3 regions of the Dongia soli genome follow, and region 1 is predicted to be linked to each of the others. Evidence: predicted binding sites of a transcription regulator. Region 1 holds the regulator's gene; each other region holds the start of a gene.
What was found. The regulator LexA, encoded in region 1, represses DNA repair genes until DNA is damaged. The targets are predictions, from matches to a motif close to ATGTTCTANTTTGGTTC.
Positions count from the first base shown of each region.

Region 2: SMD27_RS00235 (adenosylcobalamin-dependent ribonucleoside-diphosphate reductase) is a predicted target of LexA. The motif match lies at 4,822-4,838, and genes of this name have one in related genera.
Region 3: SMD27_RS05295 (DUF763 domain-containing protein) is a predicted target of LexA. The motif match lies at 3,057-3,073, and genes of this name have one in related genera.

Region 1 is NZ_JAXCLW010000002.1:604,892-614,999, forward strand. Features, by position in the region: gene SMD27_RS09295 (OmpH family outer membrane protein) at 1-454, shown strand, start outside; gene fabZ (3-hydroxyacyl-ACP dehydratase FabZ) at 477-938, shown strand; gene gloA (lactoylglutathione lyase) at 957-1,382, shown strand; gene gltA (citrate synthase) at 1,488-2,933, opposite strand; gene gltX (glutamate--tRNA ligase) at 3,072-4,469, opposite strand; gene SMD27_RS09320 (ComEC/Rec2 family competence protein) at 4,599-6,836, shown strand; gene lexA (transcriptional repressor LexA) at 6,890-7,624, opposite strand; gene SMD27_RS09330 (molybdopterin molybdotransferase MoeA) at 7,767-8,981, opposite strand; gene moaC (cyclic pyranopterin monophosphate synthase MoaC) at 8,981-9,457, opposite strand; gene trpC (indole-3-glycerol phosphate synthase TrpC) at 9,482-10,108, opposite strand, start outside.
Region 2 is NZ_JAXCLW010000001.1:39,407-49,514, reverse strand. Features, by position in the region: gene pdxR (MocR-like pyridoxine biosynthesis transcription factor PdxR) at 1-772, shown strand, start outside; gene SMD27_RS00245 (C13 family peptidase) at 780-1,601, shown strand; gene SMD27_RS00240 (hypothetical protein) at 1,691-2,383, shown strand; gene SMD27_RS00235 (adenosylcobalamin-dependent ribonucleoside-diphosphate reductase) at 2,397-4,739, opposite strand; gene SMD27_RS00230 (lysophospholipid acyltransferase family protein) at 4,999-5,712, opposite strand; gene SMD27_RS00225 (YdcF family protein) at 5,721-6,395, opposite strand; gene SMD27_RS00220 (cell division protein FtsX) at 6,566-7,510, opposite strand; gene ftsE (cell division ATP-binding protein FtsE) at 7,527-8,252, opposite strand; partial or broken gene SMD27_RS24090 (MJ0042-type zinc finger domain-containing protein) at 8,476-8,574, shown strand; gene SMD27_RS00210 (DUF3426 domain-containing protein) at 8,587-9,321, shown strand; gene SMD27_RS00205 (response regulator) at 9,592-10,053, shown strand; gene SMD27_RS00200 (DUF4175 domain-containing protein) at 10,105-10,108, opposite strand, start outside.
Region 3 is NZ_JAXCLW010000001.1:1,167,338-1,177,445, forward strand. Features, by position in the region: gene SMD27_RS05285 (hypothetical protein) at 1-168, shown strand, start outside; gene SMD27_RS05290 (oxidoreductase) at 572-1,420, shown strand; gene SMD27_RS05295 (DUF763 domain-containing protein) at 1,784-3,034, opposite strand; gene SMD27_RS05300 (low affinity iron permease family protein) at 3,198-3,653, shown strand; gene SMD27_RS05305 (glutathione S-transferase family protein) at 3,671-4,294, opposite strand; gene SMD27_RS05310 (antibiotic biosynthesis monooxygenase family protein) at 4,410-4,715, opposite strand; gene SMD27_RS05315 (CynX/NimT family MFS transporter) at 4,712-6,040, opposite strand; gene SMD27_RS05320 (FadR/GntR family transcriptional regulator) at 6,037-6,765, opposite strand; gene SMD27_RS05325 (hypothetical protein) at 6,865-7,110, opposite strand; gene SMD27_RS05330 (DUF2336 domain-containing protein) at 7,543-8,727, shown strand; gene SMD27_RS05335 (PAS domain-containing sensor histidine kinase) at 8,724-10,108, shown strand, end outside.

The DNA of each region.
Region 1 (10,108 bases):
GGTTGTCATCGCGGTGATCGACCGCGAGAAGATCATGTCGCAATCCACCGCCGGCAAGGGATTGCGTGCAGCCGTTGACCAGCGCCGCCAGCAAGTCCAGGGCGACATCCAGAAGCGGCAAGAAACCTTGATCAAACAGCGTCAGCAGCTCGAACAGCAGCGCGCTTCCATCACACCGCAGGATTATCAGAGCAAGGTTGCGGCTATGAACAAGCAGGGTGAAGCCCTGCGGGTGGAAGTCCAGAATAAGGGTCGCAGCCTCGATGAATCCGTGCAAAGGGCCCTTGGCCAACTTCAGGACGCCGCCTTTGTCATCGTGAAGCAGATCGCCGCACAGAAGAAGATCTCCCTGGTATTGTACCGGGATACGGTGGCTTGGGCGCCGGGTGCGGTGGATATCACCAACGATGTTGTCACCCAGCTCAATACAAAGCTGCCGTCAGTGAAGTTCTAAGCATAACCTGATCGGTGTGCAGATGAGCGAAACAGACGTGCAGCAGGGAATATCGGTGGATGCCAAGGGGATCATGCGAATGATCCCCCATCGCTTTCCATTCCTGATGATCGATCGCGTTGAAGATATGGTAAGCGACGTCGGTGCCGTCGGTATCAAAAACGTATCGATGAACGAAGCCGTGTTCCAGGGACATTTCCCCACGGATCCGGTCATGCCGGGCGTGTTGATCATCGAAGCCATGGCCCAGACGGCGGCCGTTCTCGTCGTTCACACATTGGGTGCAGCTTTTGAAGGCAAGCTGGTCTATTTCATGAGCGTCGACAATGCGCGGTTCCGTCGTCCCGTTGTGCCGGGCGACCAGATCCGCATTCATGTTCGCAAAGACCGCAATCGTGGCCCGGTGTGGAAGTTTATTGGCGAGGCGAAAGTCAATGACCAGATTGTGGCGGAAGCAACCTTCGCCGCGATGATCCGGGACTGATCCGGAGAGGAGAGGCCGATGTCAGAAGCAGCAAAGTCGAAAAGCACAGGTGATTTCCGCCTGGCTCATACGATGATCCGGGTGTTCGATCTCGAGAAATCGATCGATTTTTACACGCGCCTGCTCGGCATGAAGCTGATGCGCCGGAAGGATTATCCGAGCGGCGAATTCACCCTGGCCTTTGTCGGTTACGGTAATGAAGACGACAATGCGGTAATCGAACTCACTCACAACTGGGGCCAGAAGGAACCATACCAATTGGGTTCGGCCTTTGGCCATCTGGCTATCCACGTGCCCGATATTTACGGCGTGTGTAATCAGTTGGAGAAAGAGGGCGTGAAGATACCGCGTCCGCCTGGACCGATGAAGCATGGCGGTTCGGTTATTGCGTTTATCGAAGACCCGGATGGCTACAAGATCGAACTGATCGAAGCTTCACATTAACAGCAGAATGTAAAAACCCCCGCCGATGACAGCGGGGGTTTTTCTATGACAGGTCTGTTTCCCAGCGCGCCGTGTGTTCGATATAGGCTCGCTGGGAATTAGGTATCATTTACGCTTGTTGAGCGGCAGGAAGGGACGTTCGCCATAGCCGGTGTAAAGCTGGCGCGGACGGCCGATCCGCTGTGTCGGATCTTCGATCATTTCCTTCCACTGGGCGACCCAGCCGACCGTGCGGGCCACGGCGAACAGCACGGTGAACATCGAGGTGGGGAAACCGATCGCTTGCAGGATGATCCCCGAATAGAAATCGACGTTCGGGAACAGTTTGTGGGAGACGAAATAGTCGTCTTCCAAGGCGATCCGCTCGAGTTCCATGGCGAGGGCCAGGAGCGGCTCATTACGCTTGCCGAGCGCGTCCAGCACTTCGTGGCAGGATTCGCGCATCACCGTGGCACGGGGGTCATAGTTTTTATAAACGCGATGGCCGAAACCCATCAGGCGGAAATTATCATCCTTCGATTTCGCGCGCTTGATGTATTCGGGAATGCGGTCGACCGAGCCGATTTCATGCAGCATCGACAGCACTGCTTCGTTGGCACCCCCATGAGCGGGGCCCCAAAGGCAGGCGATGCCCGCGGCGATACAGGCGAAGGGATTGGCGCCCGACGAGCCGGCGATGCGGACCGTCGAGGTCGACGCATTCTGCTCGTGATCGGCATGGAGAATGAAGATGCGATCCATCGCCTTCGCGACCACCGGATCGATCTTGTATTCCTCGGCCGGCACCGCGAAAGTCATGCGCAGGAAGTTTTCCGCATAATTGAGGTCGTTGCGCGGGTAAACGAAAGGCTGACCGACTGAATACTTATACGCCATCGCAGCGATCGTCGGCACCTTGGCGATCAAGCGATAGGACGCGATCATCCGCTGATACGGATCGTGGATATCGGTGCTGTCGTGATAGAACGCGGAGAGAGCACCGACCACACCGACCATCACGGCCATCGGATGCGCATCACGGCGGAAGCCGCGATAGAAGGATGCTATCTGCTCGTGCAGCATCGTGTGATAGGTGATTTGATGCTGGAACTCGGCCTTTTGCTTCGCATTCGGCAATTCGCCTTCCAGCAGAAGATAGCAGACTTCCATGAAATCGCTGTGCTTCGCCAGTTCTTCGATCCGATACCCGCGATGCATCAGTATGCCTTCTTCGCCATCGATATAGGTGATGGCCGAGGCGGTTGACCCGGTGGAACCATAGCCCGGATCGTAGGTAAAGACGCCATGCTCCGTATAGAGCTTGCGAACATCGATGACATCAGGACCCAGCGTACCCTTGAGCAGCGGCAGTTCCCAATTGGTGCCTTGGTTATCCTTCACGGCGACAGAAGCATAGGTTTTCGGTGCAGCCGGTTTGATGCCGGAATCAACAATGCGCAACGGCTTAGCTGTGGCAGATGCTTTCGCAGATTGCTTCGACTTAGCCAACTTAGCCGTCTTGCCGGATTTAGCCGCACCAGATTTGCCTGTGCCGGATTTACGCTGCGCCATGAGATCCTCATCACTTATGGTGAACTGGCCCGAGCGGGCCTGAGATAAAGTCGTTTTTTTACCTGCGCCCCTAGGCTAGCACGGGAAAGGTTAACGCGTCATGACCCATTTTTCGCACTGCAATAGACTCGTCGATCGTCAGTGAACGGTCAAAAAAACATCCGATAGGCGCCCGAGGCACTCCTCTTTTCCCAGCACTTCCATCACCTCGAACATACCGGGAGATGTTGTCGACCCGGTGAGCGCCGCACGCAACGGCTGGGCGACCTGTCCCAATTTGACGCTATTGGTGTCGACGAATTGCCGCACCGCAGCTTCAATTGCCGCAGCGGTCCATTCAGTGAGGTGCGTGAGTTCAGCATGCAGCTTTGTCAGTAAGCCGACAGCTTCCGCCGTCAGCAGCGCCTTTGCTTTGTCTGCCATCGGCAATGGCCGCTCGGCGATATAGAAGGCGGCATTCTCTGCCAATTCCTTCAACGTCTTCGCGCGAGCTTTGAGCCCGGGCATGCCTTTTACTAAGCGCTCGGTGGCTGCGTTGTCGCCGGCGACGCCGAGACGGGCCGCAATATCGACGGCAAGCTCCCGATCGTCGGTTTCACGCAGGTAATGCGCGTTGAGATTGTCGAGTTTTGCATAGTCGAAACGCGAGGCCGAGCGGCCCACTGCGGGAAGGTCGAACCATTCGATCGCTTGCCGGGTCGAAATGATTTCGTCATCGCCATGGGACCAGCCGAGGCGCATCAGATAATTCCGCAGTGCCGCGGGCAGATAGCCAAGGTCGCGATAAGCATCGACACCGAGGGCGCCGTGGCGCTTCGACAACTTCGCCCCGTCGGGACCGTGGATGAGTGGGATATGGGCAAAGCTCGGGCAATCCCATCCCATCGACTGGTAGATCTGCATCTGCCTGAAAGTGTTGGTGAGATGGTCATCGCCACGGATCACATTGGTGATGCTCATGTCATGATCGTCCACCACGACCGACAGCATGTAAGTCGGCGTTCCGTCGCCGCGCAGCAACACCATGTCGTCGAGCTGCTCATTGGCGACGCGTACCTCGCCTTGCACCTGATCGGTCAGGACGGTTTCCCCCGTGGTGGGCGCCTTCAGGCGAACCACCGGTTTGACGCCGGCCAGCGCGTCCTTGGGATCTCGATCTCGCCACCGACCGTCATAACGGATGGGTTTGCCGGCCGCCCGGGCGGCCTCACGCATCTGCTCCAGTTCCTCGGGCGTGCAATAGCAATAATAGGCTTTGCCGGCCGCCAGCATTTGATGGGCGACCTCTGCGTGACGCCCGGCGCGGGCAAACTGGAACACCGTTTCGTCGTCCCAATCGAGACCGAGCCATTTCAAACCATCGATGATCGCTTCGATGGCAGCTTCGGTGGATCGCACACGGTCGGTATCTTCGATACGCAAGCGGAAGACACCGCCGTGATGCTTGGCATAAAGCCAGTTGAAAAGGGCCGTGCGGGCACCGCCGATATGCAGGAAACCGGTGGGTGAGGGGGCGAAACGGGTAACGACGGTCATGGGTGGGATCATGCTTTGTCAGGTGAAGGATTGCGACGGTCTTAGCATATTTTTGCCCGGGCGTGGCAACTGGCTGTGGCGCGACTGGATCGCATTTGCTACAGCTTTGGCGGGAGGATTTCAGCCATCATGCGCGCGGTATCATTGCTGGCGATAGGCCATGGCCAGATCGTCGCCCAGCGCGAAAACTGGCCGTGCTGGTTGGCCGTCGTCCTCGGCTGTGGGATCGCTTGCTACTTCTCTTTGCCGGTTGAACCGCCGCTCTGGCTGCCCGCTATCTTCTGTGCCTTGGGTTTTGGCGGCGCCATCTTTTTCGGTCTGTCCGCACATGCCCGCATCCTATTCTGGCCAGCGCTGTTTTTTGGCGTGCTTTGCCTCGGCTTTGCCGACATGACCTATCGCACTTTATCAGCAACCCCGCATATGCTCGCCGAAGATCTGCCGGGCGCCTATGTCAGCGGCCGTGTTGCCAGGACCGAGCCGTTGCCGAACGGATTGCGTCTGACACTGTCGCCGGCTTTTCTCGGGCACGATGCGGAAGATGACGGCGCAGAGCCTTTTTCATTGCGGATCACGGTTCTGCGTCCCGTTGGCGATATCGTTCCGGGCGATTGGGTCCGGCTGCGGGCTGATTTGCGTCCACCTTCGCCGCCTCCGGCACCAGGCGCTTACGATTTCCGCCGCCAGGCATTCTTCGATGGCCTGGATGGAACCGGCTTTGCCTTCCGCGCCTTCAAGCAGGAATCTGCTGAAGGCCGACAAGCGACCAGCTTTTTTGACACCTACGACGATTGGGCGGATACGCTGCGCCAGAGGATTGGCGATCGTATTTCCGCTGTCCTGCCGGGGCCGCCTGGTGCATTGGCGATTGCATTGGTCGTCGGTAATCAAACGGCGTTGCGCAAGGCAGATCTCGATGCGATGCGAGATTCCGGTTTGGCTCATCTGCTGTCCATTTCCGGACTGCATATCAGCCTGGCGGCCGGATTGATGTTCTTCTCCACACGGTTCCTGCTGGCGCTTTTCCCCTGGCTCGCCTTGCGAGCCCCCATCAAGAAATGGGCGGCGGTCATGGCGCTCGCGGGCGCTTTCTTTTACGCCATCCTTGCCGGGGCAACCGTGCCGACGCAGCGTTCCGTCATCATGACCGGCATCGTTTTCGGTGCCATCTTGCTGGACCGTTCGCCGATTTCCCTGCGCCTGGTTGCCTGGTCGGCGATCATGCTGTTGCTCTGGCAGCCCGAAAGCCTGATCGGCCCCAGCTTTCAGATGTCTTTCGCTGCGGTGCTGGCTCTGGTCGCTGTTTTCGATGCTCTCCGGCAACCGCTTCTGTCACTGCGCCGCCGCGTGACTGCGCCGCCGGCAGATATTGGTGGACGCGTGCTATCTTATGGTGGCCAAGGGTTATTCTGGCTCGCGACCATGGTGCTGAGTAGCCTGGCGGCGAGCCTCGCCACAGCGCCCTTCGGCCTCTATCATTTCAATCGTCTGCAGTTCTATGGCATTGCCGCTAATATGCTGGCGGTGCCAATCACCGGTTTCCTGATCATGCCGGCGGCGGTCATCGCTCTATTGCTCATGCCGTTGGGGCTAGATGGACCGGCCCTCCATGTCCTTGGCTGGGGCTGCGCGGCGGTCTTATGGGTTGCTCATACGGTGCAGGATTGGCCGCAAGCGGTCACGGCGATTCCAACCATGCCGTCATGGGGCCTCATTGCCGCGACGACCGGCTTTTTGTGGCTCTGCTTGGGCAAAGGAAAAGCACGCGCACTGGGTTTGGCCGGCTTTGCCTTGATGGTGATTTCAATCTTTATCCAACCAGTGCCGGATGTGTTTATTTCTGCATCGGGCCGGTTGCTGGCAATGCGAGGGCCCGATGGACAATTGGGCGTTTCCAGCAATCGCAGCGAAAAGCTGGTTCGCGAGACGTGGCTGCGACGTGTCGGGCAGGATAAGAGCGCAACCTTCGAAAAGTTGGCAACGACACAGAACTGGATTAGCTGCAGCTATCCTGACATGTGTGAAGGTGAGATCGCAGGGCGGCGCTTTTTCTTCGACCTGGGCCGCGTTCCAAGTCCAGTCGATTGTACCGCGGCGGATCTGATCATCGTGCCCCAGCGCTGGGTCCGCTGCCCGCCTGGGAATGCAGCAACAATAATCGACCGCCGGATCTTTCGAAGCTCCGGTGCTATGACCTTGAGGATTGAAAACGGCGCAGTTCAAATCGACAGTGTTGCCGCATCGATTGGCAAGCGCCCTTGGTCCGCTTATCAGCTAATCGGTATTGATGAAGACCAACGGTCGGCATCAGGCAGCATGGCTTCGGAGAACGAAGACCCGCCCGGTGGTGACGATGCCGGCGACTAAAGCCTGAGCCGTCGCAAACCGGCCGTCGGATGTTGCCGACGGCCCCGTTTACCTCAATAACGGCGCATCAATCCGATCAGGCGACCTTGGATACGGACGCGATCCGGGCCGAAGATGCGGGTTTTATGCGCCTGGTTGGCCGGTTCCAAGGCGATTGAATCGCCTTTGCGGCGCAGTCGCTTCAGGGTCACCTCATTATTGTCGATCAAGGCCACCACGATGGTGCCATTCTCGGCCGTCTCGCAGCGTTCGATCACCACCGTATCGCCATCTTGGATACCGGCATCAACCATTGAATCGCCTTCAACCGTAAGGGCGTAATGCTCGCCGCGACCGAGCAAAGCCGGCGGCACATCGATGCCGGCGGCATTGTCACGCAAAGCCTCGATCGGTGTACCGGCCGCGATCTTGCCATAAAGCGGCAACTGCACCGTCTGGCTGGCCGAGGCGACGACGGCGCCGGAGATCGACGGCGTGAAATCCCCATGGATGACATTCGGAGCAAAGCCGCGGCGGTCGTCCTTCACGCGCTCTTCCTTGGCCGGCTTCGCAGCGACCGGCGCCTTCCGCTGATCTTCCGCCAGCCGCATGATTTCCAGGGCGCGGGCGCGGTGTGGCAGGCGCCGGATGAAGCCGCGTTCCTCCAGTCCGGTGATCAGCCGATGCACCCCGGATTTCGACTTAAGCCCAAGCGCTTCCTTCATTTCATCGAAGGAAGGGGAGATCCCGGTATCGGCCAGCCGTTCCTGAATGAACTGCAGCAGTTCCCGCTGTTTGCGCGTCAGCATTCGAGCTCCTTTGTCGGCCCTTTAGCATGTAACTCTTGAGCGCGTCGTCCTTCGATGTCGTTTGGACTCCGAGAACAAAGCAACAACATATGGTATGTTCTAGTTTAGTTCCGGGGAAAGGTCAAGGCCGCCTTGGAGGCCTCTAAAGGCTGACGGCACCCCCGCCCAAGCGGATGATTTCGACTTCGCTACCGGTAACTGCGGCGGGAGCATGGGGCGGACGAAGGACCAACGCGTCGGCCTTGGCGAGCAGGCTGATCAGTGAACTGTCCTGAAGGTTGAAAGGCGTGGCGATCAGGCGACCATCCTCATCGCGCGTCAGGCTGGCCCGCAGATAATCCTGGCGCAGATCATTCGCCGGCAGGTCGCGGCCAAGCGCGGCATATTCGGTTGCTATCCGATCCTCCTGACCCAGCATGCGAGCGATGGCCGGGCGCACGAAAAGCAGCGCCGTCACCAGAGCCGATGTCGGATTGCCGGGCAGGCCGATGACCTTCAAATCACCGAGCCGACCGAACATCACCGGCTTGCCCGGCCGCATGGCGATTTTCCAGAAATCGAGCTGAATGCCTTTTTCCTGCAGGATCCGTTGGACCAAATCATAGTCGCCAACCGACGCACCGCCGATCGTCACCAGAAGATCGCAGCCACGCGCGCCATCGATCATGGCCGAGAGACGCTCCGGTTGATCGGGCGCATTGCCGAGATTGAGCACCTGGGCGCCACTTGCGGCTGCGAGGGCGGCGAGGGTATAGCCGTTGGACGCCACGATCTTGCCTGGCGACAAGGCCTCGCCAGGATTCACCAATTCATCGCCGGTCGAAAGAATGGCGACGCGCGGCCGCCGGGTGACGGTGAGCCACGGCCAATTCATGGCCGCCGCAAAGCCGATGTCGCGGGCGGTGAGGCAGCGTCCCGGCGACAAGCCGATATCTCCGGATTTAAAATCCAGGCCGCCTTGGCGGACATGCTGGCCATTGCGAAAACGCGGATCCGTCAGTGCAACGGTATCGCCAGCACGTATCGCGTTTTCCTGGATGACGACGCTATCGGCCCCCTCCGGCAGCATGGCGCCGGTAAAGATACGGGCCGCTTCTCCGGCTTCAATCGGCCGCTGTGGCGCATGGCCGGCCGGGATCTCCATGGTGACGCGCAAAGAAACCGACTGGGCGCCCAGATCGGTGCTGCGCACGGCATAGCCGTCCATTGCCGAAACGGCCTTGGCTGGCTGGGTTAGGCGCGCCGCCACCGGTTCGGCGAGCACGCGGCCCAGCGCATTTTCCAACCCGACCTGTTCGGTGCCGAGTGATTCGAAGGCAGAGAGAATGCGGGCCCTGGCTTCATCGACCGATAGCATCACGCGGCCTCGAAGGTGCCGGATTTCCCACCGCTTTTATGCGTGAGGCGGATATCGGTGATGGTCATGCCGCGGTCCGCCGCCTTGCACATGTCATAGACCGTCAGCGCAGCGATGGAGACCGCCGTGAGCGCTTCCATTTCGACGCCCGTGCGGCCGACCAATTTGCAGGTAGCAGTAATCTCGACTGCGTTGTTGCCCTCATCGAGCGTCAGATCGACCTTAACCGAACTCAGCGCAAGGGGATGGCACAGCGGGATAAGATCGGGTGTTCTTTTAGCACCCATGATACCGGCCAGACGTGCGACCGAGAGCACATCACCTTTCTTGACGCCGCCAGCGCGGATCAGCGCCACGGTTTCGGGCTGCATCAGAATGCGGCCCTTGGCCGTGGCGCTTCGTTCCGTCTCGGCCTTGTCGGAGACATCGACCATACGGGCCTTGCCCTCGGCATCGAAATGCGTAAAGCCGCTCATCACTTCAGTCCGGTAGATCCTGGCTCAGGCTGCACGCGGCGCATGGGTGCCGAGCAATGTCCGGGTCGCCTCGGTCACGTCGGCCTGGCGCATCAGGGATTCGCCGACCAGGAAGGCGCGTGCCCCGACCTTGGCCATGCGTTCGAGATCGGCGGTCGCATAAAGGCCGCTTTCCGCCACCAGCAAGCGATCGCCGGGCACCATGCGGGCAAGTTCCTCGGTGGTGGCCAGATCGACAGTAAGCGTTTTCAGATTGCGATTGTTGACGCCGATCAAAGGCGATTTCAGCTTCAGCGCCCGCTCCATCTCAGCGGCGTTATGAACTTCCACCAGCACATCCATCCCCAGATCGAACGCCGCGGTTTCGAGTTCCGCCGCCTGGGCATCGCTCAGGGCCGCCATGATCAGCAGGATGCAATCCGCGCCGATCGCCCGGGCTTCGGCGATCTGATAGGGGTCGAGCATGAAATCCTTGCGCAAGGCGGGCAGGGGCACCACTTTGCGGGCCGCATCTATATAGCTGTCGTCGCCCTGGAAATAAGGCTTGTCGGTCAGGATGGACAGACAGGTAGCGCCGCCAGCGAGATAAGCGAGGGCGAGCTTCGGTGGATCGAAATCCGCCCGGATGAGACCTTTCGACGGCGATGCTTT
Region 2 (10,108 bases), on a different contig from region 1:
CGCGCAGCTGATCCATGTGCCGGTGGATGACGAAGGACTGGATGTCGCCGATGGTTTGCGCCAGGCGGCAAGAGCCAGGCTCGCTTGCGTGGCGCCTTCCCATCAATATCCGCTTGGTGTCGTGATGTCGCTGCAACGCCGTCTGGCCCTGCTCGCCTGGGCGCGGGAAGCCAAAGCCTGGATTTTGGAAGACGATTACGACAGCGAATACCGTTACGCCGGCCGGCCCTTGGCGGCTTTGCGCAGCCTCGATGAAGACGGCCGTGTCATTTACATGGGATCGCTGTCGAAACTGCTTTTTCCCAGCCTGCGGCTCGGCTATCTGGTGACGCCGCCGCAACTGACGGCAGCTTTTCGCCATGCACGATCAGTGATCGACGACCAGCCGTCGATGTCGACGCAGCCGGCGCTCGCCGCGCTTTTCCAGAGCGGCCTGTTGGCGGCTCATGTGCGGCGCATGCGCAAGCGCTATGCGCGGCGACAGCAACTGCTGTTGCAGGCAGCGGCCAAACATCTGGAGGGGCAGATCGAATTGCGTCCGGATGAGGCCGGACTGCATCTGGTCGGGCAGCTTGTTGGCGCTGCGGCGCAACGTTTCGATGACGAAACCGCATCGCATCACTTGCGGCAAGCCGGCTTGGTGGTTCCGCCGCTATCCCGCTATGATGTCGGCCCGCGGCTCCGGCGCGGGTTGATGTTCGGCTATGCGGCGGTACCGGACATGCGGATCGAACCGGCCATCGCCTTGGTCGCGAAAATGCTGAAACCATGAGGGATGCATGTCGCAGATGAATACTTCCGGCCGGCTGCTCGCAGCCTTGTTGCTGCTTCTCGCCGCCGGTTGCAGCAGCAACTCCGGTTCTGGCCGGATGCAATCCACGGCGGCGCAAACAGCATCGTTGTCTCAGGCGTCAGCCGGTCAATCGGCACAGACCGGGCTTCATAACGGGCCGAAACATTGGGTCGCCCTGCTGGTCGCCGGCGATGATTCCGCGCCGGTCTTCGACAACGCTGTCAACCGCATCAAGGCCATGCTCGCGCAAACTAATGTCGTGGCGACGCAAGCGATGTCTTCGGATTTCACCAAAACACCGGCCGATCAGATTGCCACCGTGGCGCGCATGGATGACGCGCTGAGCCGCTTGCCGATAGACGACGATACCGGTTGCTTCGTTTTCGTCACCTCCCATGGGGGACGGCGTGGGCTGCTGATGGCCAACGATCTCGATAGCCAGCGATTTCTGACGCCGGGGGATTTCGGCCGCATGCTGGATGCGCGCTGCGGCAATCATCCAACGGTCGCCATCGTCTCCGCTTGTTTCAGTGGCATCTTTCTCGATCAGATGACGATGGCGCCAAATCGCATTATCCTGACCGCTGCCCGCCGCGACCGGCCTTCTTTCGGATGTAGTGCCGAAGAAACCTATACCTATTACGATTCTTGCCTAATCGATAATTGGCAAAGGGCGCAAAGTTTCGGTCAGCTGCATCGGGACATTTCACGCTGCGTGCATGATAAGGAAGTCAAGCTGGGCGTGAAGCCGTCGGAACCGCAAGCCTATTTTGGCTCGGCGATCGGCGACGTGCCGTTGCCGCGGTAAGGCCCATCGCATTAGGATCGTTGCGACGACAAGGATAGCCAGTCATGTCCGGTGCATGATAGGACTTCGTGTGCGCGATGATCGTTGTGATGCCGATGTCCAAAGTCACCAAGCATTTGAGTTTATTTTTCGCGACGCTACTGCTCGGTTTCGTCATCAGCGGCAAAGACGGTCCGATCGCGATCTATCTCGGCTATTTCAGTTTCGGCTATCTGGCGCCGATGCTTCTGCTGCGCTCGGGTCGGAAATATACCGCCCTGGTGCTCTGGACTTTCCTGCTGGTGATTTTCGCCTTCGTTTTCGAGGCGGACCGCATGATGTGGCCCGATTATCGGCCGACGCGCGACGGCATCGCCGTGCTCTGCGCAGTGCCGATGCTGGCCATGGTACTTGGCTGTGGTTTCATGCTGATCGACCGATTGATGCGGGTGGAGCGGCCACTGGAGAAAGCCGGTGAGGGCAAGGCTTATAACCCGCACGCCAGTCCTGGAATAGCGGCGGCGGCGAAAACCGACAAGGCTTATCCGCCACTGCTCGGTTTTTGGTTTCTGTGGCCCTTGGGCGCTTTGGTGGTGGCGGTTCTCGACGGCAATCGCTGGGACCGCATGCGCTATGACAACAGCCTGCTGGTCAGCATGTTCGGGCCGCCACTGATCGCCACGCTGGCTTTCTTTCTCTATCGTTATTTGCGGGATCGCCAGCGGGCGCGGCAGGCGGCCGCCTTAGAGACCCGGGCGCCCGGGCCTCTAGACGCATCCACCGGCGGAACCCAAGCCGGCTGAACTACAGCAATCATCAACCGCACTTGCTGTAGCCGCAGGAGGTGCAGAGATCGCAGCCCTCCTGACGGATCAGCGAGGGAGAATTGCATTTCGGGCAATGCGCCAAGCGGCGGCCGCCGGCATCGCCGTTGCCCTGGCCATCAGCCAGATTGGCGACTTTGCGGGCGGCCATATGTTCAATCTCTTCGCGGTCCTTGGCTGGATCCGGCATGAAGCCGATATCGATCATATGACGCTCGATCACTTCGCCGATCGCCGCCAGCAGCGATGGCACATATCGCCCCCCGACCCAGGAACCGCCGCGCGGATCGAAGACGGCTTTCAACTCCTCGACCACGAAGGACACATCGCCGCCACGGCGGAAGACTGCACTGATCATGCGGGTCAGGCCGACCGTCCAGGCATAGTGTTCCATGTTCTTCGAGTTGATGAAGACCTCGAACGGGCGCCGCCGGCCATCCTGGATGATATCGTTCAAGGTGATATAGATCGCGTGGTCGCTTTCCGGCCAGCGCACCTTATAGGTTTGCCCCGGCAGCGCTTCGGGCCGATCCAAAGGCTGGGTCATATAGACGACGCCACCCGCCTCGAACACATCTTTCGCTTTGTGTTCCGGCTTGACCTCCAGCGGCAGTTCCGGTTGTGCGGTCTCTTTCGGTTTCACTTCCAGGACGGCGCCGGTGATATCGTTCGGCCGGTAGGTGGTGCAGCCTTTGCAGCCGGTTTCGTAGGCTTGGACATAAACGTCTTTGAAGGCTTCGAAGGGCAGATCGACCGGGCAATTGATGGTCTTGGAAATCGAACTGTCGATATAGGCCTGCACAGTCGCCTGCATCACCACATGGTCAGCCGGCGTCAAGGTCTGGGCATCGACAAAGTAATCCGGCAGGGGTGCGTTTTCCCCTTTCAGGCGGCGGAACAGCCGGTAGGCATAGTCGGTCACTTCCTCCGCTTGGCGCGTACCGTCCGGCAGCAATACATTGCGGGTATATTTAAAGCTGAAGACCGGTTCCAAACCCGACGAGACATTGTCGGCAAAGAGTGAGATCGTGCCGGTCGGGGCGATCGAGGTCAGCAGTGCATTGCGGATGCCATGAGCGGCGATCGCCTCCTGCACGTCCTGATCCAATTCACAAATGCTTTCACCCTGCAGATAGCCGTCGCGTTCGAAAAGCGGGAAGGCGCCTTTCTCCTTCGCCAGCTCGACCGAGGCGAGATAGGCAGCGCGCTGCAGGGTTTTCATCCATTGCCGGGTCAGATCGATCGCACGCCGGCTGCCGTAACGCGCCTCACACATGATGAGCGCATCGGCAAGGCCGGTCACACCAAGACCGATGCGGCGCTTCGCCTTGGCTTCATGATGCTGTTGCGGCAATGGAAAGTTCGAGGTGTCGACAACGTTGTCCATCATGCGGACGGCGATGCGCACCAGCTCTTCCAGTGCCGGGACATCCAGTTCCGCATCCGCCTCGAAAGGATTGCGGATCAGCGTCGTCATATTGATCGAGCCCAGCAGGCAGGCGCCATATGGCGGCAGAGGTTGCTCGCCGCAGGGATTGGTGGCGCTGATGGTTTCGCAATAATGCAGGTTGTTGCGCTGGTTGATGCGGTCGATGAAGATCACGCCCGGCTCGGCATAGGCGTAGGTCGCCCGCATGATCTTGTCCCACAATTCGCGCGCTTGGACGACGCGGAAGGTGGTGCCGCCGAATTTCAATTCCCAGGGCGCGTCTTCCTTGACCGCGCGCATGAAGGCATCCGTCACCAGGACGGAGAGATTGAACATCCGAAGCCGGCCGGCTTCACGCTTTGCCTCGATGAAGCTTTCGACATCCGGGTGGTCGCAGCGCATGGTCGCCATCATGGCGCCGCGACGATGGCCGGCCGACATGATGGTGCGGCACATGGCGTCCCAAACATCCATGAAGGAAAGCGGGCCTGATGCATCAGCGCCGACGCCCTTCACCGGCGCGCCCTTGGGCCGCAGGGTGGAGAAGTCATAACCGATGCCGCCGCCCTGCTGCATGGTGAGAGCGGCCTCGCGGAGGTGTTCAAAAATACCGCTCATATCGTCGGGCACGGTGCCCATGACGAAGCAGTTGAATAGGGTGACGTTCCGTTTCGCACCAGCACCCGCCAGGATCCGTCCGGCAGGGAGGAATTTGAAGCCTTCCAGCGCGCTGTAGAACTTGTCGCTCCAGGCAGCGCGGACATCCGGCGCCTCGCCCTCGGCGATCGCATCGGCCACGCGGCGCCAGCTATCTTCGATCGTCTTATCCACCGGCGTCCCGTCCAACGCCTTCAGCCGGTATTTCATGTCCCAGATCTGCTGCGAAATCGCCGCTACCTGCGCCATTCCAGTCACCCAATTTGTCTTTATGTCATATAGGAAGGGGCGCTGCGGCTGGCCACAGCGCGAACGCCGATTTTACCACAGCTCGTTCTTATTTTGTTTTCAATTTTGTTCCAGGTTTATCACTGTTTTATCCACCGGTGATTTCTCTGTAAGATACTGAAATATAAACATAAATAGAGATATCCACAGACACGCTGCGGCTGTGGATAGTTCCATCCACGGCCGGCTGGGCTGCGACTCGAACAATGGCTGAAGGAAATCAGTTTGCGGACGTCACCAGACGGTCCGTGGCGCTTTCAATACGGCTTTCCAGCTCGCGCATGAAGGTCTTGCGATCGAGGCCCGGCGGAATGGCGGGGAGATATTCGACAGTGATGGTGCCAGCCCGCTTCAGGAAGGCTTTGCGGCCCCAGAACAGTCCGGAATTCAGCGCAACGGGTACCACCGGCACCTGCAACTGCGTATAGAGGGCGGCGATGCCTGGCTGATAGGGTTTGCTCTGGCCGGGGGTTACGCGGGTGCCTTCGGGAAAGATCACCAGCGATTGGCCCGCAGCAAAGGCGTCTCGCGCCTGACGCACCATTTGCTTCAAGGCGGCTGCCTTGCCGCTGCGGTCGACGGCGATCATCCCGACCTTGCGCAGATACCAGCCGAAGACCGGGATCCAGGTCAGTTCCCGTTTGAGGATGAAGGCAGGATGATGCAAAGCGAGCGAGAGATAAAGCGTCTCCCAGGCCGATTGATGCTTCACCGCGACGATGGCCGGGCCAGCTGGATAATGTTCGGTGCCGAGCACGCGGTAGCGCAAGCCAACCAGCACGCGCAGCAGCCAGAAATTGCCTTTGATCCAGATGCGGCCCGCCCTCAGAACCCAGGCGCGGGGGCCCAGCAATAATGGCAAGCAGACCACATGCATGATCGTGGTCCAGGCGATATAGGCGAGGTTGAACAGCAGGGCCCGCAATTTCATCATGGTCTGGATCAGGACCGTTTGAGGCCAGCCAGCAGCGACTGGACCGATGTCATCAGATTGCCGATGGAGCTTCGGACAGAGGACATGGCCGAATGCGTCGCCATCTGGGCAGTCCAGACCTGTGCCCGCGCCACGGCAACCAGATACTTATGATATTCGTTAATCAGCAAAGCCAGGATGCGCGGTTTGACGAACCAGTAGGCGTCGCGGATTTCCGGTGGGAAGACCGGATTGGGCACGACCTGCAAGCCGGGAAGGGCGCGGCGGAATTCCAGCAGGCTGCGATTCATATGATAATTGGCAGTGACGAGCCGGATCGAGGCGATCTTCTGCCCGGTGATCCATTGGGCGCTTTCCACCGCATTGCCTACCGTATTCTGCGCCCGGTCGACGGTTACACAGCATTTCATCGTCGCTTCGTCCGGCATGGTTCCGCCGGCTTCCGCCACCTTGCTGGCAACTTGGTTAAGATCGACGTTCGAGGCAATGCCGGAGATATAAAGGCGCGGCGCCAGGCCTCTGCTCAGCAAATCGAAGGCTTCGCTCAACCGCTCGCCACCGCCGGTCAGGACCACAATGGCGTCCGTCTTGGTTTCCGGATCCCGCACCTTGCCCGGGATCGAGGCGGCAAAAATCAACAGCCCGAAGAACCATGCCGCCACCACCAGCAAAACGGCATGCATGAAGCGCCGCGCTGCCGATGGCCGGTAGTGATGCGGTTCCCGGAAGTTAAGCCGTCGTTCCCCTCTTTTCATGGCGCTGGGTTTTAGCAGGTTGAGGTTGCAATGTCATGAGCCGCTATGGTGGGCGGTTGGGCCGGTCGCCAGCCCGAGAGTCTGGCCGAAATTCTGGACTAGAGACTCCGGTTAATCGAGCGCAGAACCGTCCAGCGTGCCGTCAGCATGGCCAGCAGCGCCATAGCCAATGGCAGGATGGCGAGGGCCGCCCAGTGCCAGGGCGTCAGGCCGAGTCCGCTTGTCAGCCCTTGCATCAGACCATGACCCGCCATAACTCCGCGATCCTCGCCCATATCGGCCATATCGAGCACCGTGCTGCCCAAAACCGGCTTCATTGCGATCAGCGTCAGTACCGCAAGAGCAGTGCCGATGATTCCGCCCATCAGGCTGACGCGTAGCGACTGGGTTTGGAACTGCCGGGCGATATAGCTGTCCTGTGCCCCAACCAGATGCAGAATCTCGATAACCGGTTGATGAACCGCAAGACCGGTTCGGGTGACGAAAATGACGGTCGCTGCCGCCGTGGTCAGGACCAGGATGACCAGGAAGACCGCCAAAGCCTGCATCGAGCGCAGAAAATGCAACGCGTCGTCAACCCAATCGCCATGATCGTCGATCCGCGTGTCGGGGACGATGGCGGTCAGGCGGTTGCGCAGATCGGCACGGTCGATGACCGCATCTTGGTGTGCCGTGACGGCGATCATGGTGGGTAAAGCGACGTCGAGTTCGCCCACCGTGTCGCCCAGCCAGGGTCGCAGCAGCCGTTCCAGCTCGGCGTGTTCCAGAACCGTTGCCCCTGTCACGCCCGGCGTCGCGGTTATCAAGTCGATGACCGCATCCAGGCGGTCGGCGCGCGCTTTGGTGCCGAGTGTTGGATCGATCGGCAATTCGACGGTCAGGTTGCCGGCCAGGCTGGTCCGCCAGTTATCGGCAAGCTGATCGATCATCAGGCTGCATCCCACCATGAGGGCAGAGAGATAAACCAGGAAACCGAGGATCCAGGGGAGGAAGCGGGCCGCCGGGTCCCCATGCAATGGCAGGTCTGAGCGTCGCCAAGCCATCTAATTCGTCCGGATATCAGTCATTGGCGGGGTTGCCTGCCGTGGCAATCGCAGGCCGCGCTTGAGACGAATTAGGCGGCATCGGATCGAAGGCCCTGACAGTATTATTCTCGATGCGCAATTGACGGTGGGTAAAACGACTGACCAGGCGATCGTTGTGGGTGGCGATGACGACGGTGGTCCCCATCTTGTTCAGCTCTTCGAACAGATACATCAGGCGCACGCCGATAACGTCATCGACATTCCCGGTCGGCTCGTCGGCCAGCAACAGGCTAGGACGCGAAATCACTGCCCGGGCGATGGCCAGGCGTTGCTGCTGACCGCCCGACAGGGTCGCCGGCAAATCGTTCAGGTGATCCGCAAGACCCACCCAGCCCAGTAACTCGGTGACATGCTTGCGGATCTCGCTCTCGCGCAGACCCGCAATCCGCAACGGCAAGGCGACGTTGTCGAGCGCCGACAAATGGCCGATCAAGCGGAAATCCTGAAAAACGACGCCGATTCGCCGGCGCAGGGCCGGCAGATCTTGCCGCCGCAGGGTGGCGATGTTGCGCCCGAAGAGATCGACCAGGCCGCTCGCCGGCGTCATCGCCAGGTACATCAATTTCAGCAAGGAGGATTTGCCGGCGCCGCTGGCCCCCACCAGGAAATGGAAGGAGCCCGGCGCCAAGGAAAAAGAGATATTTTGCAGGATGTTCGGCCCGGCGCCATAGCGCACCGCGACGTCTTCAAACAGCACCAAGGGGGCAATCCGTCCGCAGGAATTCCAATCGGCCGTAAGATGGCATAGCAGATAGCGGCTCGTCCAGGCGGGCGAGGTTACAGCATCGCCGATTCGCCCGTAACTTGCAGATGGTCGATCGAACGGCGACTCGGGCATTTTGATGATAACCGAGCGCCCTGCTTGCGAGGTCGCTTCCTCAGACTTATAAAAGTGCCAGATCCTAAAGGAGCATTGTCGAGTCGTGATTGTCAGTTGCCCAACTTGTGGAACGAGCTTCACGGTCGACGATTCCCTGATCGGACCGGCGGGGCGAAAGGTCCGTTGCGCGAAATGCGATCATCGCTGGCGGCAAATGCCGGTTGCGGCCGAGGCGCAGGATACCTCATCGTCTGGCCCCGATTTCGCCGATCAAATTAGCGACGCTGCCGCCGATCCCTTCGCTGCGCTGGCAGAGCCGAGGCAGGCCGCTGGCGACGCGCGAGTCGGTGAGATCCCTGTCAGCGATGTCCCCCTTGGCGATGCCACCGTCATGGAGCCGGTACTGGGAGGCCCCGGCATGCCGGACATTCCCTCCGGCCTCATAAGACCCCGGGAAGCAAGGCCAAGTGGCCCGATCACCGTACCGCCGAAAATGCCGCCGATGGAGCGGCCGAAGCGGGGCGGCTACCGCAGCCTGTTGCTGTTGCTCGGTGTTATCCTTGGCTTGCTTGCTGTTGCATTCTTTCTGCGCGACATGATCGCCCGATCGATTCCCGGTGCCGAGGAGCTCTATAGCCTGATCGGGATTCAAACCGGCAACCCAGCCGAGGATCTGGAAATCTCCAATATCAAGATCGTCAAGCGCGACGTGAACGATCAGCAGGCGCTGGAGATCTCGGGCGATATTTTCAATATCTCGAAGTATCCGATTCACGCCCCGATGCTGCAGGCGACGCCCAAGAATAAGGACGGCCAGATATTGTCGCCGTCCCATAGCTTCCGTCTGGAGCAACAGACATTGGAGCCGGGAGAAACCGTGTCTTTCCGCACGGTATATGAGGGCCTGCCCGACAACACCGCCAGCGTAACCGTCAACTTCGCAGAATAAGCGAAGCGCACCAGTCCACGTTTTATTAATAGCCTCGCTGCATACTGGGCGCAGGCGAATCGGCCCGTCATGAGGCGGCCTGGCGAAGGACACAGACTACGTGCGGAATTGGAATAAGTACGACCGCTTTTTCAACGTTTTGTTTACCACGCCGGTCAACGGGGCGCCTTGTGGTCGTGGTTGCCACGCGCCATATAATTGCCGGGCTCTCGGTAACCGGCCGGAAGCTTGGCGGACTCACGGGGATGTGATGGTGCGAGCTTGACCGGCATGGCATCTTTGATCGGCGGCGGTTCGGTTAATAGTCGGTCCAGGCGCTCGCGAAGTGGCGTGCAAGCCCAAGATGGTGATCACGTGGCTGAGATTTTGTTGGCGGAAGATGATGAAGCGGTACGAGAGTTTGTCTCTCGCGCCTTGTCTTATTACGGGCATCAAGTGACAGCGGTGCCCGATGGGGGCTCCGCGCTTGAAGCGCTGGAGAAATCGCCTTTCGATTTAATGCTGACGGATATTGTCATGCCTGGGCTGGACGGTATCGCCTTGGCTCTGAAGGCAACCAAAGTCCGGCCGGCGATGCCGGTGGTCATGATGACGGGCTTTGCCTCGGAGCGGCAGCGGGCCCATAATCTCGACGCGCTGATCGACCGCGTCGTAGCCAAGCCCTTTTCTCTGAAAGAAATCTGCGCTGCCGTCGACGATGCGCTGGCAAGCCGCAGAGGGGTGCCGGCTTAACCCAAGCCGAGCGCCGCCGGGCGTTCTCTAAATCTTGCCGAAAGAAACCCGTCAG
Region 3 (10,108 bases), on a different contig from region 1:
CTCTTGGCCGCCGGCGGCTGCACCCACAAATCCTCGACGGATAAACAAGGCCAGAACGGCGGAACTACCGGTGGAACGACCGGCGGAACGACCGGAACCCCCGGTGGTGCCGGCGGCATGTCGGGTGGTGGCATGTCGGGCGGCGGCATGGGTGGCGGCGGTTATTAGCCAGTTCCGTCGAAGCAAAGAGACCACATATTGACGCAGCGCGCGTCGCTCAGGCTCCAGCCGGCCGGCACCAAGCCTGCTCGGCATGAGCCGGGAGGCGATTGCGCGTCTTTGAATATGCCCAACGGCGCCGGCGGCTACCGCTGCGATTCGAGCGTGGTGGGCCGGCGCGCGCTGTCATTCGCCGGTCGGTTGACCGCATCACGATCATTGTTCCGCGGCCCGCTGATGACACTGCGTCCGACAGCGAATTATCATAGCGCTTCTTCAAAAATCGGTCATGAGGGCCGCGCAGTCTTCATAAGTGAAGGCGGATCGCTGATACTCCTCGATATATCGGCTATGTCTTAGCCTCACCCTGCCGTCTCCGTATCTCCCAGCAACAGGTTGCGAAAGAACGTCCATGACGACACAAAGCTCTCCCGTTTGGTTCATCACCGGATGCTCCACGGGCTTCGGTCACGAACTTGCACAACTCGTCATCGCCCGCGGTTGGCGCGCCGTTGTCACCGCCCGCGACAAGAGCCGGCTTGCAACGCTGGTCAAGGGTCATGCCGATGCGACGCTGGCGTTGGATCTTGATGTGACGAAACCCGATCAAGTGCAAGCGGCGGCCAAGGCCGCGCAGGCACGTTTCGGTCGCGTCGATGTCCTGGTGAACAATGCCGGTTATGGCTATCAGGCGACAGTCGAAGAAGGCGAGGAGGCGGAAATTCGCGCGCAATTCGATGCCAATGTCTTCGGCCTCTTCGCGTTGACGCGCGCCATCCTGCCCTTCATGCGTCAGCAGCGCGGTGGGCATGTGATCAACATTACCTCCGTCGCCGGCATCGTCGGCTTTCCCGGTTCAGGTTATTATGCCGCCAGCAAACATGCGGTCGAAGGCTGGTCCGATGCCCTGGCGGCGGAGGGTGCGCCGCTCGGGATCAAGGTGACCTGTGTCGAGCCGGGGCCGTTCCGCACCGACTGGGCCGGACGATCCTTGAAACAGACGCCGAACCGGATTGCCGATTATGCCGAAACCGCCGGTGCGCGTCTGAAAAACACGACCGCCGGCAGCGGCAAGCAGCCGGGCGATCCCGTTCGCGCGGGCGAGGCGATGATCAAGGTCACGCAAAGCGAAAATCCGCCGCGCCATCTGGTGCTCGGCGCCTTCGGCATCGATGCGGTAACGAAGAAGCTGCGCAGTAGCCTGACGGAGATCGAGCAATGGCGCGAGCTGAGCCTGGCCACGGATTATCCGGAGAATTGAGCCATATCACCCATCTTCGCATGAGGTGCCGGCAGCGTTGCAGCGGCCAGGAACACTTGGCCGCGCTCCAGGTTCTCCATGCTTGGAACCGGCAATTCATGAGGCAGAAGAGGGAGGATCCAGATGAAATGCAGGGCACTCGCGCTGGCGCTTGTCGGCGCGCTTTTGGTCTCCGCCGGCTGCGCCGACCACTCTCACAACAGGAAAGGAATGCCTCTGCCGGATCATACGAATGATAAGGACCGGAAGGCGCCCCCGCTGCCGGATAATACGGCGGGCCAAAAAGGAACGCCGCTGCCGGTTTATACAAAATGAAGGGACGAGCGATGCCGCGCTAAATGCGGTGCTGCTTAACGGTGATCCTCACTGCGACTTGGCTTTCGCCGCCGGCGGTGGCTCCCAGCCGAAGACGCTGCGGCCGCCATACTCCGCGGAGCGATGACGTTCTTCACCGATGAATGCCGATAGCGAGGGGCCGGTTGCACTGCGTTCCAGGCGCCGGGCCTGGGCGTCCAACCGCCGGATCGCGTCGAGTCTTTCATCATTGCCCAGCTTGGCGGCGGTGATGGCGGATTTCAGCACATCGATGGTCTTGTCATAGACCAAGCTTGGCACCGGATAGGGGTGCCGGTCCTTGCCGCCATGGGCGAGAGAGAAGCGAGCCGGATCGGCGAAGCGGCAAGGCGTGCCGTGAATCACCTCCGATACCATGGCCAAAGAATGAATCGTCCGAGCGCCGACGCCAGGCACCATCAGCAGGTCGGCGAAATCCGCCGGACCGGCTTCGGCGGCAGCGGCCAGCGCGCCGTGCAGCCGCCGCAGCATGACATCCTTCGGGCGGACATCATGGTGTGCCGGCATGACGAGATGCGGTAACAAGGGCTGGGCCGGAGATGCGGGCGCCTTGCCTCTTAAGGCGGATATCTCATTCAATAGCCGGTCCGGACCCAGATCGTGGAGCAGCGTCAGCTGGCCGCGGCGTGAAGCTTCGGCGCGGTGATCGGTGAGGTTGACGATCTCACCCTGGTTGCGGCCATCGATCGCCGCGTGTGGCGCGTCGACGAAGCTCTTGAGTTCCTCCGACAGCCAGTGATAGCGGCGGGCCAGACGGCTGCCGCCATTCATGCCCTGCTGCACCACCACCCATTTGCCGTCATCGGCGACGATGAAGCCATGCAGATAAAGATCGAACCCGTCCTGCACGGCGGCACTGTCGACTTTAGCGATCAGGCGGCTCGCTTTGGCAAGCGCACCGCCATCGAGGCCGACGCGGTCACCAACCGCCATCAGTTCCTGCGGCGTCTGACGTGAATGACTGCCCCGCCCGCCGCAGACGTGAAGGCCGAGCTCATGGGAGAGCGGCGTCAAACCACGCTTCAAGGCGCCGATGACACTGGTGGTGATACCGGAGGAATGCCAATCCATCCCCATGACGGCACCGAAGGATTGGAACCAGAAGGGATGCGACAGCCGGCGCAGGAATTCGTCGCGCCCATAATGATGGATGATCGCCTCGGTGATTATGGCGCCCAGCTTGGTCATGCGCTGGCCGAGCCAAGCTGGGACCCGGCCATTATGCAGCGGTAAATCGGCACTACCGGCGCGTCGGCTCACGAATACTCCTGGGAATTGCTCGGAACAGAATGCGAACAACTATTACCACGCGCCGCCGTAACGCTACAAGCGGAGCAAGGCCGACGTTCACGAAACCGTGCTTGGTCGGAGGGCAACGAAACGGCCTGTTGGTCGGTTTTTTTTGCGACTTCGGGAGGTTGTCATGGCTGCATCTCAGACCGTTTCTAGGTTGTTCACAAAATTCGCCAATGCCATAGCCCGATTGACCGGCCGCCCGGTGACTTTTGCGCTTTGTTGCTTCGTCATCATCGGCTGGGCGGTCAGCGGTCCGGTCTTCGGCTTTTCGGATACGTGGCAGCTGGTCATCAATACCGGGACGACCATCGTCACCTTCCTGATGGTCTTCCTGATTCAGAATACTCAGAACCGCGATGGCGCGGCGATCCAGGCCAAGCTCGACGAATTAATTCGCGCTTTGGAGGGCGCACGCAATCATTTCGTCGGCATCGAGCACCTGACCGAGGAAGAGCTCGAAGAGATCCGCGATCTCTGCGAAAAGGACGCGGCAGAGCAAGATGAGAATCCGCAATGGCGCGAGAAAAGAGGCAAACCAAGCTTGCACAAGCTCAATCGCGCGCTCGATCGCCTCGGTCGCTGATTGCTATGAAGTGATCGCTATGAAGCTGTCGACATCAGGCTGTAAGGATGTTGCCAGCCGGGTAGCGCGGCAATGCGACCGGCCCAGGCATTGATATTGGGGAAGGCTGCCCGATCGATGCCGGTTTCATCGGTGTAGTAGACGTAACCGGCAAGCGATAAATCGGCGATTGTCGGGATCTCGCCGACGAGAAAGGGCCGCGATGCCAGATGTTTCTCGACGACAGTCCAGGCGCCTAGCGCGCGCCCGCGCAGAAATTCCGTGACCGGCGTCTCGCCGCATTTCTGCAGGCCGAACAAAAAGCGCAGAGTCGCGTAATAGCTGGTGAATTTGTGATTGTCGAACAGCATCCAGCGGAGGATTTCTAGTTTTTCATCCTCATTGCGGCCGGCGAATTTGCCGGTGATGCCGGCGAGATATGTGAGGATGACGCCGCTCTGGCTAAGGCGCCTCTCTCCATGATCCAGGACGGGAATTTCGCCCATTTCGTTGAATTCATCGCGAAAGGCCGCTTCCCGTGTGGCGCCGTTGAAATAATCGATCCCAACCGGTTCCCAATCGCAGCCGCATAACTGCAGCATCAAGGCGGCTTTATAGCAATTGCCGGATTCCTTCATGCAATGCAGCCGGTATTCAGCCATGCTTTCCTCCCCTGTGACTTTGTCCAGCGCAGCATAGCAATGGGATGTTGGGAAATGACAGCGTCGATCCTGCACGGCGCGGCTGCAAATTTGCAGCGGATGGCCGGCAAGCGGCCTAGCCGGCGGTGGCGATGACGGGTGCGCTATAGTGATCGACCATCGGCATCGGCTCGTAAAAGTGATGCAAGAGGGCGCGCCATTGCTGATAGCGATCCGATCCGCGGAAATCCTCCGTATGGTTTTCCAGCTTCTGCCACCAGACCAGCAGTAGATAGCGGTGGCCGGCCTCGAGGCACGGGCGGACCTCCAGCTTAATGAAGCCCGGCGTTGCCTGGATCAGCGGCAAGGCCTCGCGCATGGCGGCCTTGAAGGCATCACCCTGGCCGGCTTTCACCTCCAGGATTGCATGTTCCAGGATCATGATTTCTTCTTCTCCGCCGGCGAGACGGGGCTGCTGGGAACCGGCATGCTGACGACACCAACCAATCGGTCCCGTCCCGCACCCAGGCCGAAGATGGCTACGCCGATCGACAGCAGCACGAACATGATGCCGACTGCCGACCAATCGCCGGTCCAGCTATGCAGCGGGCCGACCAGCAGCGGGCCGATCGCGGCCAGGACATAACCGACGCTCTGCACCATGCCGGAAAGATGGGCCGCGACATGCGCATCGGGCGCGCGCAAGACGATGATGGTGAGGGCGATTGAGATCAGGCTGCCTTGCCCGATACCAAGCAGCACGGCCCAGGGCCAGATCCAGCTGAGCGGTGTGAAGAGCAGACCCATCAGGCCGACAAGCGTAATGCCAATGCCAAGCAGATTGCATAATCGTTGATCGCGCCCCAGGGTGGCCAGGCTTGGCGCCACCAGTGAGGCGGCCACCTGGCAGAGGATCGAGACGGAGACCGCAAGCCCGGCGGTCACCGGATTGAGGCCACGTTCGCGCAGGATCGGCACCAGCCAGCCGAAGACACTATAGGCCAATGCGGATTGCAGCCCCATGAAGAGGGTGATCTGCCAAGCCAGGCGATCGCGCCACAAGCCACGCACGGTGAAGGCGGTGCGGCCACGGCCATGCCGCAGACCCAAAGCTTGCGGTGTCCAGATGAAAATCGTCACCACCAAAGGCACGGCCCAGACGGCCAAAGCGGCAGGCCATGAATTGCCGAGCTGCGCTTTCAAGGGCAGTGTGGCGCCGGCCGCCGAGGCGGCGCCGGCACAAAGCGCCATGGTGTAAAGGCCGGTCATCAAGGCGGCGCGATGGGGGAAATCACGTTTCACCAGACCGGGCAGCAGCACATTGACGATGCCGATCGCCGCCCCGGCGAGCAGCGCGCCGGTCACCAAGGCAGGGACGCTGCCGAAGCCGCGCAGCATTGTGCCCAAAGCCAAGACCACCAGCAGATAGAGTATGGCGCGTTCCGTGCCATAACGCCGGGCCAGATGCGGGGCCAAGGGCGCGAACAAACCAAGGCAGAGAACCGGCAGCGTGGTCAGCAGGCTCATATCCGTGGCGGTCAGGCCGCGGTCCTGCATGATTTCCGGCAGGACGGGCGACAGGCTGGTCAACGCCGGCCGTAAATTGAAGGCGATCAAGACCAGGCTGGCGGCGAGCAGGAATGCCGATCCCTTGGCCGGTCTTGGCGCCGGTGCCGGCGGTGGAACGATGTCGCTCTCGGCATCGATCAGTTCGTCGGCGAGCTGCGCCTGATGCGGCGGCTGGGTCATGTCTGGATTCCGTTTCATGTTTGATCGAAGGCCGCACCGCCCGCAGGGGTGGCCAGCAGATTTTCCAATGCTGTCAGAATAGGTGCGATGATGTTGCGGGCCGCTGCCTCCGCGGCCAGCGGGTTGCGCGCCGCAATCGCCGTGACGATCGCCCGATGGGCGGCATCGTCGGGTTCGGGCAAATGGGCATTGCCGACGGTTGCCGGCATGTGCCGGCGAATGGTGTCGGAAAACAAGCGATAAAGTTCGAGCAAGGCCGGGTTATGCGCCGCGACAATGACGGCTTCATGGAACGCATAATCGCGCGCCACGAACGCATCGACTGAGGCGGTGTTGTCGTCCGATAGCCGGTCGTTACGCGCAGCCAATAACTGCTGGAGCCGGATGAGGTCCGATGCGGTATGGCGTTGCGCCGCTAAACCAGCCGCCTGAACTTCCAGCATGCACCGGACCTCGAAATGATGATGCAGATCGGCATGATTGAGGCGCCGCAGCAGCTCTGACTGGTCCTGCTGGTTTCGCACATAGGTTCCATCACCTTGGCGCACCTCCAGCAAACCAGCAGCGCTCAGAACACGCACGGCCTCCCGCAAGGTACCGCGGCTAACCTGCAGCATGTCCGACAGTTTTGCCTCGGGCGGGATGCGATCGCCGATCGCCCAGCGTCCGGACGCGATCTCAGCCCTCAGTGAGGCGGTTGCATGATCAACCAGGGAGGAACGAGTGGCGGCCGAAAGAGCCATGCTTGGTCCGTTGTCTCGGTCTTGATGGCAAGAGGTTAGACATCCAATCATCAGATGTCTATAGACTGAAGTCCTACCCCTATATACGAAGGACAGAGCTCAGAGATCGTCCGGCCGTTGCGCGGACCGCTCGAGCCAGAGGAAGGCGATCAGCGCAATCAGGAGGGCGATGGTCGCGCCAATTCCCAATTGCCGCTTAATCTCCGGTACCAGATCGATCCCCAGAATGGCTTCGAGAAAATCGAGGACAATGAAGGCGAGCAGGCCGAAAATCCCGGCATAGAGGCAGATCGCCAAGGCCCAGAGGAGGATTTTTTCCAGCAATTGCAATAGTGACTGGACCATGGAGTGACAGGGGCGGCCTCGTAATGAAGAACGTCGCGGGCTGTGGTTAAATCCGACGGTCCAACTCCGCCACCTTATCATGAGCCCGCTTTCCTTCGTAAGGTTGCTGTAGCGTGACCGCCATCACCATCTTTTCTGAATGGCTGGTCCGGCCTAGGCGTCCTTTCAAAAATTCCCGCTACGCGGTAGAATATAGTTAACGTCTTGCTGCCTCGGTTTGTGTATAAAATCCCTATATTTCAATATTTTGCCGAAAATACCTCTTGTTTTGCCTTTAATATTCAGCTTAACTACCATGATTATGTATAGTTGATGATAGAGTTGCGATAGCATGTACTCGTTTGGCTTCGGAACGTGATGGCATCGCCTTTACAGGGACGGAGTAGGGTCCCCTAAGGTTGCGAGAATGCCAGCCGCTGGGGGGCGGCATTGATGGCGGCAGACAGCACCGACGTCCAGGAATTGCTGGCGTTGGCCCGAGAAAAATCAGAACAGGCGCGAAGTCATCTCTTCGAGGTGATGGGCGATTTGTTCATGGATCAGGCGCGGATCTTGACCGTCCAGGAACGCGCGCTGATGGTCGATATTCTCGAGAAGCTGATCACCGAAGTCTCGCGGGATATCCGGGTTCGTCTGTCGCAACGACTTGCGGCAGCACCCAACATCCCGCGCGAACTGGCCCTGCTGCTGGCGCATGATGAGATCGATGTGGCGGCGCCGATCCTGATGCAGTGCAAGGCGTTGCATCAGGTCGATCTGATGGAGGTCATTCATCAGCGATCGCGTCAGCATATGCTGGCTATCGCTATGCGGCGCGATCTCTCGCAGCAGGTTTCGGATGCGCTGGTGGATAGCGGCGATATCGATGTCATCCGCGCCTTGCTGGAAAATCCCGATGCGCAGATCTCCGAAGCAACTTTGGCCTATATCGTCGAGCAATCGCGGTCGATCGACGATTTCCAGGGGCCGTTGGTGCGCCGCAGCGACCTGCCGCGGGAGCTGGCGGTCAAGATGTGCTACTGGGTATCGGCCGCCTTGCGCCTGTTCATTCTCGACCGTTTTCAGATCAACGCGAATGAACTGGACGATCTGATCGAGCCGGCCTTGCATGACGAGGTCAAGGCGGTAGAGGAGGTCAATGTCGAGGGCAGCGATGCGGCTGAACGGCTGGTGCAGGAATTGCGACGTGCCGAAAAGCTGACGCCGCGTCTCATGATCCAGACGCTCCGGCGGGGCGAGGTGCAGCTCTTCGAAGCCATGCTGGCGGAACTGGCGCAGCTTCGCCTGCCGCTGGTGCGCCGCCTGCTCTATGAGGATGGCGGCGAAGGCCTTGCGGTCATGATCCGCGCCATCGAGCTGGCGCGCGAAGAATTTGCGACGATCTTCCTGCTCAGCCGGAAGACCCGGCCGGGCACGGCAATAACCGATCCCGCCAATCTTGGTACTGCTTTGGCGTTTTTTGATAAAATCACCCCCGACAATGCAAAACAGGTGATCAACAGATGGCAGCGCGACCCCAACTACCTGTACGCGGTCAAGCAGGTCGAACAGGCGGCCCGGTCGATGAGTTCGACAACGATCAATCCCAGCTCGGCGCCCAACCCGCCGCAGGAATGAGCAGGCCGACGGCGATCGTCACTGACTGGCATCCCGTCCGGGATGCCCAGCCATCGCCCGAGCAGCTGCGCGACATTTTCCATAAAGAGCTGCTGGATTTCGGTCCTGCACTCTATTTGGCGGATCGCGATGGCGTGGTGCGCTGGTGCAATGTCGCCTTCCGCCGCATCGTCGAACTGCCGGTCGATGGCGGCCAGCTCATGGAAATGATGCGCTTCCGCGACATCGCGGAAGAGATCGACCAGAATCGCAGCACGGTCTATCGCGAACAGCGCGTAAAGACCGGCGGCGCAGTGCATTTCCTGCGGTCGCGTCATGTCCCGCTCTTCGACACGATCGGCGAGTTGACCGGCTTCGGCGGCCTGCTCAATCTGTTTGCGGAAAATACAGTCGGCATGGATGACAGCAGCGTCATCGCCGATCGCTACGCCGATTTCCTGCGGCTCACGGCGGACTGGGTTTGGGAGACCGATGCGCAGCTGAATTTCGTCATGGTGTCGCAACGCGTCATGAATGCCATCGGTCGCGCACCGCAGGAATTGATCGGCACCAATCTGCTGGCGCTGAGCTCCAACCCCGAACTCGCCAATGACGTAAAGCGGCGCTTCGACCGCCTGTCGCCGTTCCGCGAACAGGCCTTCGATATGCATGACAGCGAAGGCCGGGGGAAGACTTTCCTGTTGAGCGCGGTCCCGGTCTTCGACCGGCGTGACGGCGCTCTGCAAGGTTTCCGGGGCGCGGCCACCGATGTGACGGAGCTGAACCGTCGTGAGAACGGCCTGCGCGCGGCGAAGGAGGCGGCGGATGTCGCTAATATGGCGAAGACACAGTTCCTCGCCAATATGAGCCATGAATTGCGCACGCCGCTCAATGCCATCATCGGCTTCTCCGACGTGATGCGCATGGAAATGATCGGGCCGGTGGGTAATCCGCAATACCGCGCTTATATCAGCGACATTCACGGCAGCGCCTTGCATCTGCTCGGCATCATCAATGACGTCCTCGATGTGTCACGCATCGAGGCCGGCAAGGTGCAGCTGATGGAAAGCGTGGTCAATCTCGAGGAGGTCTTCGATTCCGTCCTGCGCCTGGTGCGCGAACGCCAGACGGAAGCGGGGCTGACAATGGATATCGCTCTGCCGTCCCGGCCGCCGCGCCTCAATGCGGACAAGCGCAAGCTGAAGCAGATCCTGATCAACCTGATCGGCAATGCCATCAAGTTCACGCCGGAAGGCGGCAATATCAAGCTTTCGGCGCGACTGCTCGATCAGGGCGGGCTGGAAATTGTCGTATCCGATAACGGCATCGGCATAGCGAGCGAGGATATCGAGCGCGTCCTGCAGCCTTTCGTGCAGGCGGATTCGGCTTTGCACCGGAAGTT